DNA from 4 places in the Bacillus sp. Brlt_9 genome. Region 1 is predicted to be linked to each of the others. Evidence: riboswitches for the same ligand, from Rfam matches in the RefSeq annotation. Region 1 holds a riboswitch; each other region holds the start of a gene.
The links. A riboswitch is a leader RNA that binds a small molecule or an ion and turns the genes downstream of it on or off. The one in region 1 is predicted to bind S-adenosylmethionine.

Region 1 (2,183 bases):
TAGTAACATCATTGCCAAAACAATTTTTCGCTTCACTTGTTGCAAAAGTTAACAAAGTCGTAGCAGCTGGTCACGATGTTATTAATCTAGGTCAAGGTAATCCAGATCAACCAACACCGCAGCATATCGTAAAAGCGTTACAAGATGCTGCAGAAAAGACCATTCATCATAAATATCCGCCATTTCGCGGACATGAAAGTTTAAAAGAAGCCGTGGCAACATTCTATCAACGTGAATATGATGTAGTAGTAAATCCAAAAACAGAAGTTGCTATTTTGTTTGGCGGAAAGGCTGGATTAGTAGAATTACCAGTTTGTTTTACAAACCCTGGTGATACGATTCTCGTTCCAGATCCAGGCTATCCAGATTATTTATCAGGAGTTGCTTTAGCAAAAGCACAATTTGAAACAATGCCGCTTATTGCAAAAAATAATTTTTTACCCGATTATACGAAAATTGATGACTCTATTGCCGAGCGTGCAAAATTAATGTTTTTAAACTATCCAAATAATCCGACCGGTGCTACTGCATCAAAAGATTTCTTTGATGAAACCATTCATTTTGCTAATAAACATAATATATTAGTCGTTCATGATTTTGCTTACGGCGCTATTGGATTTGATGGTCAAAAGCCCGTGAGTTTCTTACAAGCAGACGGTGCCAAAGATACAGGAATTGAAATTTATACTCTATCGAAAACTTTCAATATGGCTGGGTGGCGTATCGCTTTTGCAGTAGGGAATGAAAGTGTCATTGAAACCATTAACTTATTACAAGATCATATGTATGTTAGTATTTTTGGTGCAATTCAAGATGCTGCCCGCGAAGCACTATTAAGTTCACAGTCTTGCGTAATAGACCTTGTAAATAGTTACGAATCTCGACGAAACGCTCTTATTTCAGCTTGTCACTCAATTGGTTGGAATGTAGACATTCCAACAGGATCATTCTTTGCATGGCTTCCTGTTCCAAAAGGGTATACCTCTGAGCAATTTGCTGATATTTTACTAGAAAAAGCACATGTTGCAGTTGCTCCTGGTGTTGGATTTGGTGAACATGGCGAAGGGTATGTCCGTGTTGGTCTCTTGCATACAGAAGATAGATTACGAGAAGCCATTAATCGAATTGATAAATTGAATTTTTTCAAAAAGTAATTGACAACATGAAAAATATCTGACAAAATTCAGTTATCTTAAAAATTTAAACATTTCTAAATACTTCTTATCAAGAGCAGGTGGAGGGACGAGCCCGACGAAACCCGGCAACCGATCTACAATTGTAGACACGGTGCTAATTCTCGCAGCATTACGCTGACAGATAAGGAGCTGGTTGTAAAAAAACCTCTCCTTAGCTGAGAGGTTTTTTTATTTAACTAGGAGGTTATAACAATGAGCGGAATTATAGCGACATATTTAATCCATGATGATTCACATAACTTAGAAAAAAAGGCTGAGCAAATTGCACTCGGTTTAACAATTGGCTCTTGGACACATTTACCACATTTATTACAAGAACAATTAAAACAGCATAAAGGCAACGTCATTCATGTTGAGGAATTAGCTGAACACGAACATACCAATTTGTATTTACGTAAAAAAGTAAAACGCGGGATTATTAAAATCGAATATCCATTATTAAATTTCAGTCCAGACTTACCAGCAATTTTAACAACTACATTCGGAAAGCTATCACTTGATGGCGAAGTGAAATTAATTGATTTAACTTTTTCAGACGAGTTAAAAAAACATTTTCCTGGCCCAAAGTTCGGCATAGATGGTATTCGAAACCTTTTACAAGTGCATGAACGTCCTCTTTTAATGAGTATTTTTAAAGGGATGATTGGACGAAATATTGGGTATTTAAAAACGCAATTACGCGATCAAGCAAGTGGTGGTGTAGATATCGTAAAAGATGATGAGATATTATTTGAGAATACATTAACACCACTTACGAAACGCATTGCATCTGGAAAAGAAGTTTTACAATCCGTATATGAAACATACGGGCATAAAACGTTATATGCCGTAAATTTAACAGGACGAACTTTTGATTTAAAAGAAAATGCGAAACGTGCAGTGCAAGCTGGGGCTGATATTCTATTATTTAACGTATTTGCTTACGGACTAGATGTACTACAATCACTTGCAGAAGATGATGAAATCCCGGTTCCTATTATGGCACAC
Region 2 (2,183 bases), on a different contig from region 1:
ATGAAGGATTTTGTAGTGGGGGAAAATGATTTTACAGATGGATTGCTGCATGATCGGGTAAGATGGATATAAGTTATAGTGAAAAGTATGTATTTTTTACCAACAGTATAATATGCAGAAGAAAATATTTTTCAGAAAAGTGTTCTTGTTGTGTAAATATAAACATTTTATAAAATGTTTCAAGAAGGGTTTTTTTTATAAAATACTTCGTTTATAATGGAGGAAAATATCGACATGAGATTTGTTATTCATGTAACGGTTCGGTAGTGTTAGAAAAAGAAGGGGTGCACGCGCATCCTTTTTTCTATGCAGATATTATGAAAGAGGTGGTATGATGGAATTAACATTAAATTCGACTGTATGCTTACACACAATTCAATTTCGAAAAGAGCAAAAGAATTATATTGTAAAAGATACAATTACAGGAGAAAAATATGAAATGCCGCCACTTTGGATTGATGCATTGGCAATGATGCGTGACGGTTTTTTATTGGGGGAAATTGAGGAGAAATTAAAAGAAGAATATCCAGCCGAAGAAATAAATATACTAGCCTTTACGAGGCAACTGTTAGAGCTAGAGCTTGTCGGAATGGTAGATGGGGAAGAAATAGCTTGTACAAAGAAGAAAGAGAAAGATTATTTAGCTTGGTTACGTCCTCGTGTTGAGCAATTCTTTCTTAATTTAAATAAAAAAAATAGAAGCAAAGGTCAATGATGATCTTTGCTTTTTTGTATAGTTTGTTTAAAAAATTACAGCGAATGCTCTTGCAAAAGCACCGTCGCTATCTTTAATTTTTAAAGGTGCCGCTGAGAAGAAGAAACGTTTAGTGTGAATAGCATCTAAGTTTGTTAAGTTTTCGATTAAATAAATATTATTCCCAAGTAGTATGTGATGAATTGGTGATGTTTCTGTTGTTACCTCATCAGGAGAAATAAAATCTAAACCGACAGATTTTACTTTTAATTGAACTAATTCCTCAGCTAATTCTTCAGAAAGATAAAAAGCTTCTTTCTCATACGCCTCTGTATTCCATTTAGTAGATAGATTGGAATGGAAAATGACAATATCACCTTCTTTTATGTCAGCGTTGTGTAATACTTCTTTCGGTAGTTTTCGTTCTTGTACATGAGTTACATCAATAAGAACCGCTTCGCCTACAAATTGATCTAGGGGTAATTGATCAATAGTCGTTGCGCCTGAAATGAAATGAGCAGGAGCATCACAATGTGTACCAACATGAACGACAGAATGAAAATCTGTAACTTGATAGCCTGTCTCTTCGACGCTTGTAATGGCTCCTAAATTGATTTTTGGTGTTCCAGGGAATTGGGACATATTGTTTTCAAATGTTTGTGATAGGTCAATTACTTTCACTTTAGATACCTCCAATATATGTTTTGAAATAAAAAACTCACCTTTCATAATCAAGAAAGATGAGTTTTGCACACAATAGTTACGTTTTATCTTTCAAAATGCAGTGCATTTTGCAGGAATTAGCACCTATTCAGTTTATATAAACTGAGGTTGCTGGGCTTCAAAGGGCCGGTCCCTCTGCCTCTCTTGATAAAGACATATTCAATTTAAAGTTCGGAATTTTCGTGATAATAAAATTGTAATTCATTTCCTTTTTCTGTGCAACACAAAATAGGTATTCACCCAAATAAAGTTGCTCGCATATTGTAGCTTATGTAAATAGAATGCTGCGAAGGAGTGAGTGCAGTGACAGGGAATGTATTGAATTATTATGCTGGCGGCAATACAGCTAGAGGATTTCATAATTTATATGATGAGAATTTAAAAGGATTAGACAGATTATTTATTTTAAAGGGTGGCCCTGGAACGGGGAAATCTTCTTTAATTAAGGCAATAGGTCGTGAATGGGTTGAAAAGGGATATGATATTGAATTTTTACACTGTTCTTCTGATAACAAATCGGTTGATGGTGTCATTATCCCGAAGTTAAAAGTAGGAATTGTTGATGGAACATCACCACATGTTATTGAGCCGAAAATGCCAGGAGTTGTTGAGGAATATATCAATTTAGGTGTTGCTTGGGATTCAGATAAATTAAGAAAGCAGAAGGTGGAAATTGAAAGATTTGTTTCAGAAGCAAGCAAAGCTTTTCAAGCTGCTTACGCTCGTTTTAACGAGGCATTAGTTATACATGATGAGTGGGAGAAAA
Region 3 (2,183 bases), on a different contig from region 1:
TTGGGTATTGCTGTAATGGGAAGTATGATCCTTTTAGCGGGATGTAATGGAAATAAAGATACGAAAGAACCGAAAGAAAAGGTAGAGCAATCTACTGAGCAAACAGAAGAGATGAAAGAATACCGTGCAGTACATGAAAAATACGATATGAAAATGAATAAAGAAATTAATAAAGCATTACAGTTATGGGAAGTGGCAAAAGAAAAGGGCGGTAAGGAAATAACGAATGCTAAATATAAAGAAGACGTGCAGAAGGTAACAACGGGCATGTTAGAAGATATAGATCACATACGTAAAGAAATTCGTGTGCCGAAGTCGAAAGAACAAGAACATGAAATGTATGTTGGTTTCTTAAATGAAGCAGAACAAGCGATGAAAAAATTACAGAAGTTAGCTAAAGAAGAAGATTCATCTTTGATTCGTGATATAGAAATTAATTTTTCAACAGCATCGACATACTATAAACGTTTTCAAGCAGAAACGAAAAAATAACCTTGCGCACGCGCAAGGTTATTTTTTCTTCTTACCATCTCCGTCTTCATCCTCGGATACTAATACCTTCTGTTCTTCGTGAAATTCAGAAATGGTTTGACCGGTAATATTATCGAATGGAGTATAAAAAGAAGTGATATGTTTCTTTTTAATAAAGAGTTTATAGAAGCCGATGATGACAAGTATAACGATTGTTAAGGGTAATCCTATAGTAGCAAGAAGTAAGGGATCCATCTTATAACTCCTTTAACAGTATTTCTTTTTAGTATAAGTGAAAACTATAATTTCGATAAATGACATTAAAAACTGATTTTTCTAAATATATCCAATTTGATTGACTTTTCATTTTTTCAGAATTATAATTCGAAATATACAATTTGAACCAAATAATAATATAGCAATTTACTTATCCAGAGAGGTAGAGGGACTGGCCCTATGACACCTCAGCAGCGGGTTCTGTAAGATGAACACCGTGCTAATTCCAGCAAGCAAGTCTTGAAAGATAAGTGATGGGCCTTCGTTTATTAAGCCTTGATCTTATTTTTTAAGATCAAGGCTTTTTGTATTTTAAGAAGCGGAAAGGTAATAGGAACAAATATGTCATTAAAACAAAGTAAATTCATTTGTTTAGGGGGTTATTGAAGTGTATGTTATTAAAAAACTATCGGTTATGGTTTTCACGCTATGGGTCATTACGACAGTAACATTTTTGATTATGCATATTATTCCGGGGGATCCATTTTCATCAGATGCGAAAATCTTTCCTGAAGAAGTGATACAAAACATGAGAGCGAAGTATCACCTCGATGAACCGTTATGGAATCAATATGTCGCTTATTTAGACGGCGTAGTTCATTTTGATTTTGGTGAATCTGTTCAATCCACAGGTCAAGGTGTATCAGAAATTATAACGACAGGATTTGGTCCTTCAGCGATTATTGGTTTACAAGCACTTATTATTTCATTATTAGTCGGAATTGCAGCAGGTACATTTGCAGCCCTATATCATGGGAAAGTAATTGATTATAGTGTGAGCTTACTTGCCATTCTCGGTATATCTATTCCAAGTTTTATTTTAGCACCATTATTTATACAAGTATTTGCTATACAGTTTGAACTGTTACCAGTAGCGTCTTGGGGCACATTCGAACATACCGTATTGCCATCCTTCGCATTAGCGTTAGGGCCAATCGCGGTTATTACGAGATTTGTTCGCTCTAATATGATTGAAGTATTGCAGAGTGATTATATTAAATTAGCAAGAGCGAAAGGTATACCAATTAAGAAGATTATTATAAGGCATGCCCTTCGAAATGCAATTGTTCCAGTTCTTACATTTGTTGGGCCTTTAATGGCTGGACTTTTAACAGGGACTTTCGTTATTGAAAAAATATTTTCCATTCCTGGTCTAGGAAAATATTTCGTAGATAGTATTTTTAACCGGGATTATCCGGTCATTATGGGAACGACGATTTTCTATAGTGCATTATTAATTTCTTGTATTTTCATTACAGATATTATTCACCGTATTGTTGATCCACGTATTCGTTCTATTACGTAAGGAGGGGGGACATTTAAATGGGAGCTTATGAAATCAATAAACAGTTATTAACGAATGAAGAGAAAAAAGAATTAACGATAAATAAAGAGCAGCAAACAATTAGCCGAAAGAAGGAAGTGTTTCGCAAGTT
Region 4 (2,183 bases), on a different contig from region 1:
TAGAGGCGCACACACATGAATATATTACAACAGGTCAAGATGATTCGAAATTTGGATTTGGTGTGTCAAATGGTCAAGCGATGCAGGCAATTGAGCTTGCTTTACAAAAATCAAATTATAACGTGCTAGGAATTCATTCACATATCGGATCACAAATATTTGAAACGGCCGGTTTTGTGCGAGCGATTGAAGTTCTTCATCAATTTTTAGAAGAAGTGAGAGAGCGAACAAATTATGTAGTAAAAGTGCTAAATGTGGGCGGAGGATTCGGAATACGCTACACAGAATCAGATACGCCATTAACTCTTGAGACATATGTGCGAGCGGTAACAAGTGCAGTGAGAGAACAATTTACAGTATGTAATTATCCCTTGCCAGAAATATGGGTTGAACCAGGCCGTAGCATTGTAGGTGATGCTGGAACGACACTTTATACAGTCGGATCTGTGAAGGACATTCCTGGTATTCGGAAATATGTATCAGTGGATGGTGGGATGACTGATAATTTAAGACCTGCTTTATATAACGCTCGTTATGAAGCGATGTTAGCGAATCGAGGGAACGATGAGAACGAGGAAGTTGTTTCGATTGCAGGGAAATGTTGTGAGAGTGGAGATATGTTAATTTGGGATATCACTTTACCGAAAGTTGCTACTGCCGATTTATTAGCAATTTCTTGTACAGGGGCATACGGGTACTCGATGGCGAATAATTATAACAGGATTCGTAGACCAGCTGTTGTCTTCGCGAAAGGTGGCACATCACAAATTGTTGTAGAGCGCGAAACATATGAAAATATTATTGGGAACGATCGCATACGTATTAAAGAATTAGTTTAAATGAGGAAAAAGGAGTTGTTCAGATGGGCAATTCCTTTTTTGTAAAATAAAATAATTAAAATATATCGGAAAACTAGGATTGAAAAAAATCTGAATTGTGATAAAATACAAATACAAAGCTTATCAAGAGAAGCGGAGGGAACTGGCCCGACGAAGCTCGGCAACCTGCTTATAGAAAGCAAGGTGCTAAATCCAGCAAAATGGAATCCATTTTGAAAGATAAGGTAAAATATATTACCGAACAGTCTTTTCGAAATGGGAAAGATTTTTTTTATGAATAAAAAGGGGGGCTGTTCGCGTGAGCGTACGGGAACATTTTGAGGAAGTATCTGAGAAGATTCAAGCGATGCTTGCTGATATGAAATATGGTTCAATTACAATTGTTGTGCAAGATGGGAAAGTCATTCAATTAGAGAAAAGTGAAAAAGTACGTTTAAAGTAAAAAGCGCTGACTAGAAAAACTAGAGGCGGTTTTAACCTATATCATTAGGTTAAAACCGTCTTTTTGCTTTTACAGGGGGAAAGAACATGTTGACGTATGAAACGTGGGAAGAAAATAACATTTCATTTTCAGAAGAAGATGAAACGAAAGGCGCGCTATCTGTATTAAGTTGGGCTTATAAAGAATATAAAAGTGAAATTGTATACGCATGTAGCTTCGGAGTGGAAGGGATGGTACTGCTGCACCTTATAAACCAAGTAAATCCATCTGCTAAAGTTGTATTTTTAGATACAAATGTTCATTTTCAAGAAACGTATGAATTAATCCAAAAAGTGCGGGAACGATTTCCTTCATTAAATATTATAGAACAACAGCCGGAACTTACACTTGATGAACAAGCGAAGTTGCATGGTGAGAAATTATGGGAAAGTAATCCGAATCTCTGTTGTAAAATTAGAAAAATTTTACCGTTAGAAAAATCATTAGCACCGGAAAAAGCGTGGATATCGGGCTTAAGGAGGGAACAATCAGAAACACGTAAGCATACAAAGTTTATAAATCAAGATCATCGCTTTCAATCTATTAAAGTTTGTCCGCTCATTCATTGGACGTGGAAAGAGGTATGGCGATATGTATACAAGCATAGCTTGCCGTATAACCCATTACATGATATTGGATATCCAAGTATTGGGTGTGAGAAGTGTACGTTACCTGTAGGTGAGGATGGCGATTCGAGAGATGGTAGATGGGCCGGGAAAGTGAAAACTGAATGTGGTCTACATTATCAATAAGATGAATCTTGAAATAAAACTAAGAGGGGATATAGAAAATGAGTACAGTAAACGAATTAGTAAATCTTATAGATGAGACATATGACGTATCACAAATTGAAAAAGAAATTG

Region 2: it holds a riboswitch for S-adenosylmethionine, as region 1 does, so the genes downstream of both, VF726_RS24770 (cyclase family protein) here and mtnW (2,3-diketo-5-methylthiopentyl-1-phosphate enolase) in region 1, are expected to answer to the same signal.
Region 3: it holds a riboswitch for S-adenosylmethionine, as region 1 does, so the genes downstream of both, VF726_RS28930 (ABC transporter permease) here and mtnW (2,3-diketo-5-methylthiopentyl-1-phosphate enolase) in region 1, are expected to answer to the same signal.
Region 4: it holds a riboswitch for S-adenosylmethionine, as region 1 does, so the genes downstream of both, VF726_RS01535 (YezD family protein) here and mtnW (2,3-diketo-5-methylthiopentyl-1-phosphate enolase) in region 1, are expected to answer to the same signal.

What each region holds. Positions count from the first base shown of each region.
Region 1 covers NZ_JAYJLO010000002.1:783,254-785,436, reverse strand. Annotated here, with positions in the region: gene VF726_RS10425 (pyridoxal phosphate-dependent aminotransferase) at 1-1,154, shown strand, start outside; SAM riboswitch class I at 1,219-1,324, shown strand; gene mtnW (2,3-diketo-5-methylthiopentyl-1-phosphate enolase) at 1,389-2,183, shown strand, end outside.
Region 2 covers NZ_JAYJLO010000008.1:77,549-79,731, forward strand. Annotated here, with positions in the region: gene VF726_RS24760 (S-adenosylmethionine decarboxylase related protein) at 1-72, shown strand, start outside; gene VF726_RS24765 (hypothetical protein) at 335-715, shown strand; gene VF726_RS24770 (cyclase family protein) at 743-1,375, opposite strand; SAM riboswitch class I at 1,459-1,571, opposite strand; gene VF726_RS24775 (PRK06851 family protein) at 1,721-2,183, shown strand, end outside.
Region 3 covers NZ_JAYJLO010000014.1:25,007-27,189, forward strand. Annotated here, with positions in the region: gene VF726_RS28920 (hypothetical protein) at 1-492, shown strand, start outside; gene VF726_RS28925 (DUF3951 domain-containing protein) at 511-726, opposite strand; SAM riboswitch class I at 896-1,001, shown strand; gene VF726_RS28930 (ABC transporter permease) at 1,136-2,053, shown strand; gene VF726_RS28935 (ABC transporter permease) at 2,071-2,183, shown strand, end outside.
Region 4 covers NZ_JAYJLO010000001.1:280,228-282,410, forward strand. Annotated here, with positions in the region: gene lysA (diaminopimelate decarboxylase) at 1-839, shown strand, start outside; SAM riboswitch class I at 957-1,065, shown strand; gene VF726_RS01535 (YezD family protein) at 1,138-1,281, shown strand; gene VF726_RS01540 (phosphoadenylyl-sulfate reductase) at 1,368-2,072, shown strand; gene sat (sulfate adenylyltransferase) at 2,111-2,183, shown strand, end outside.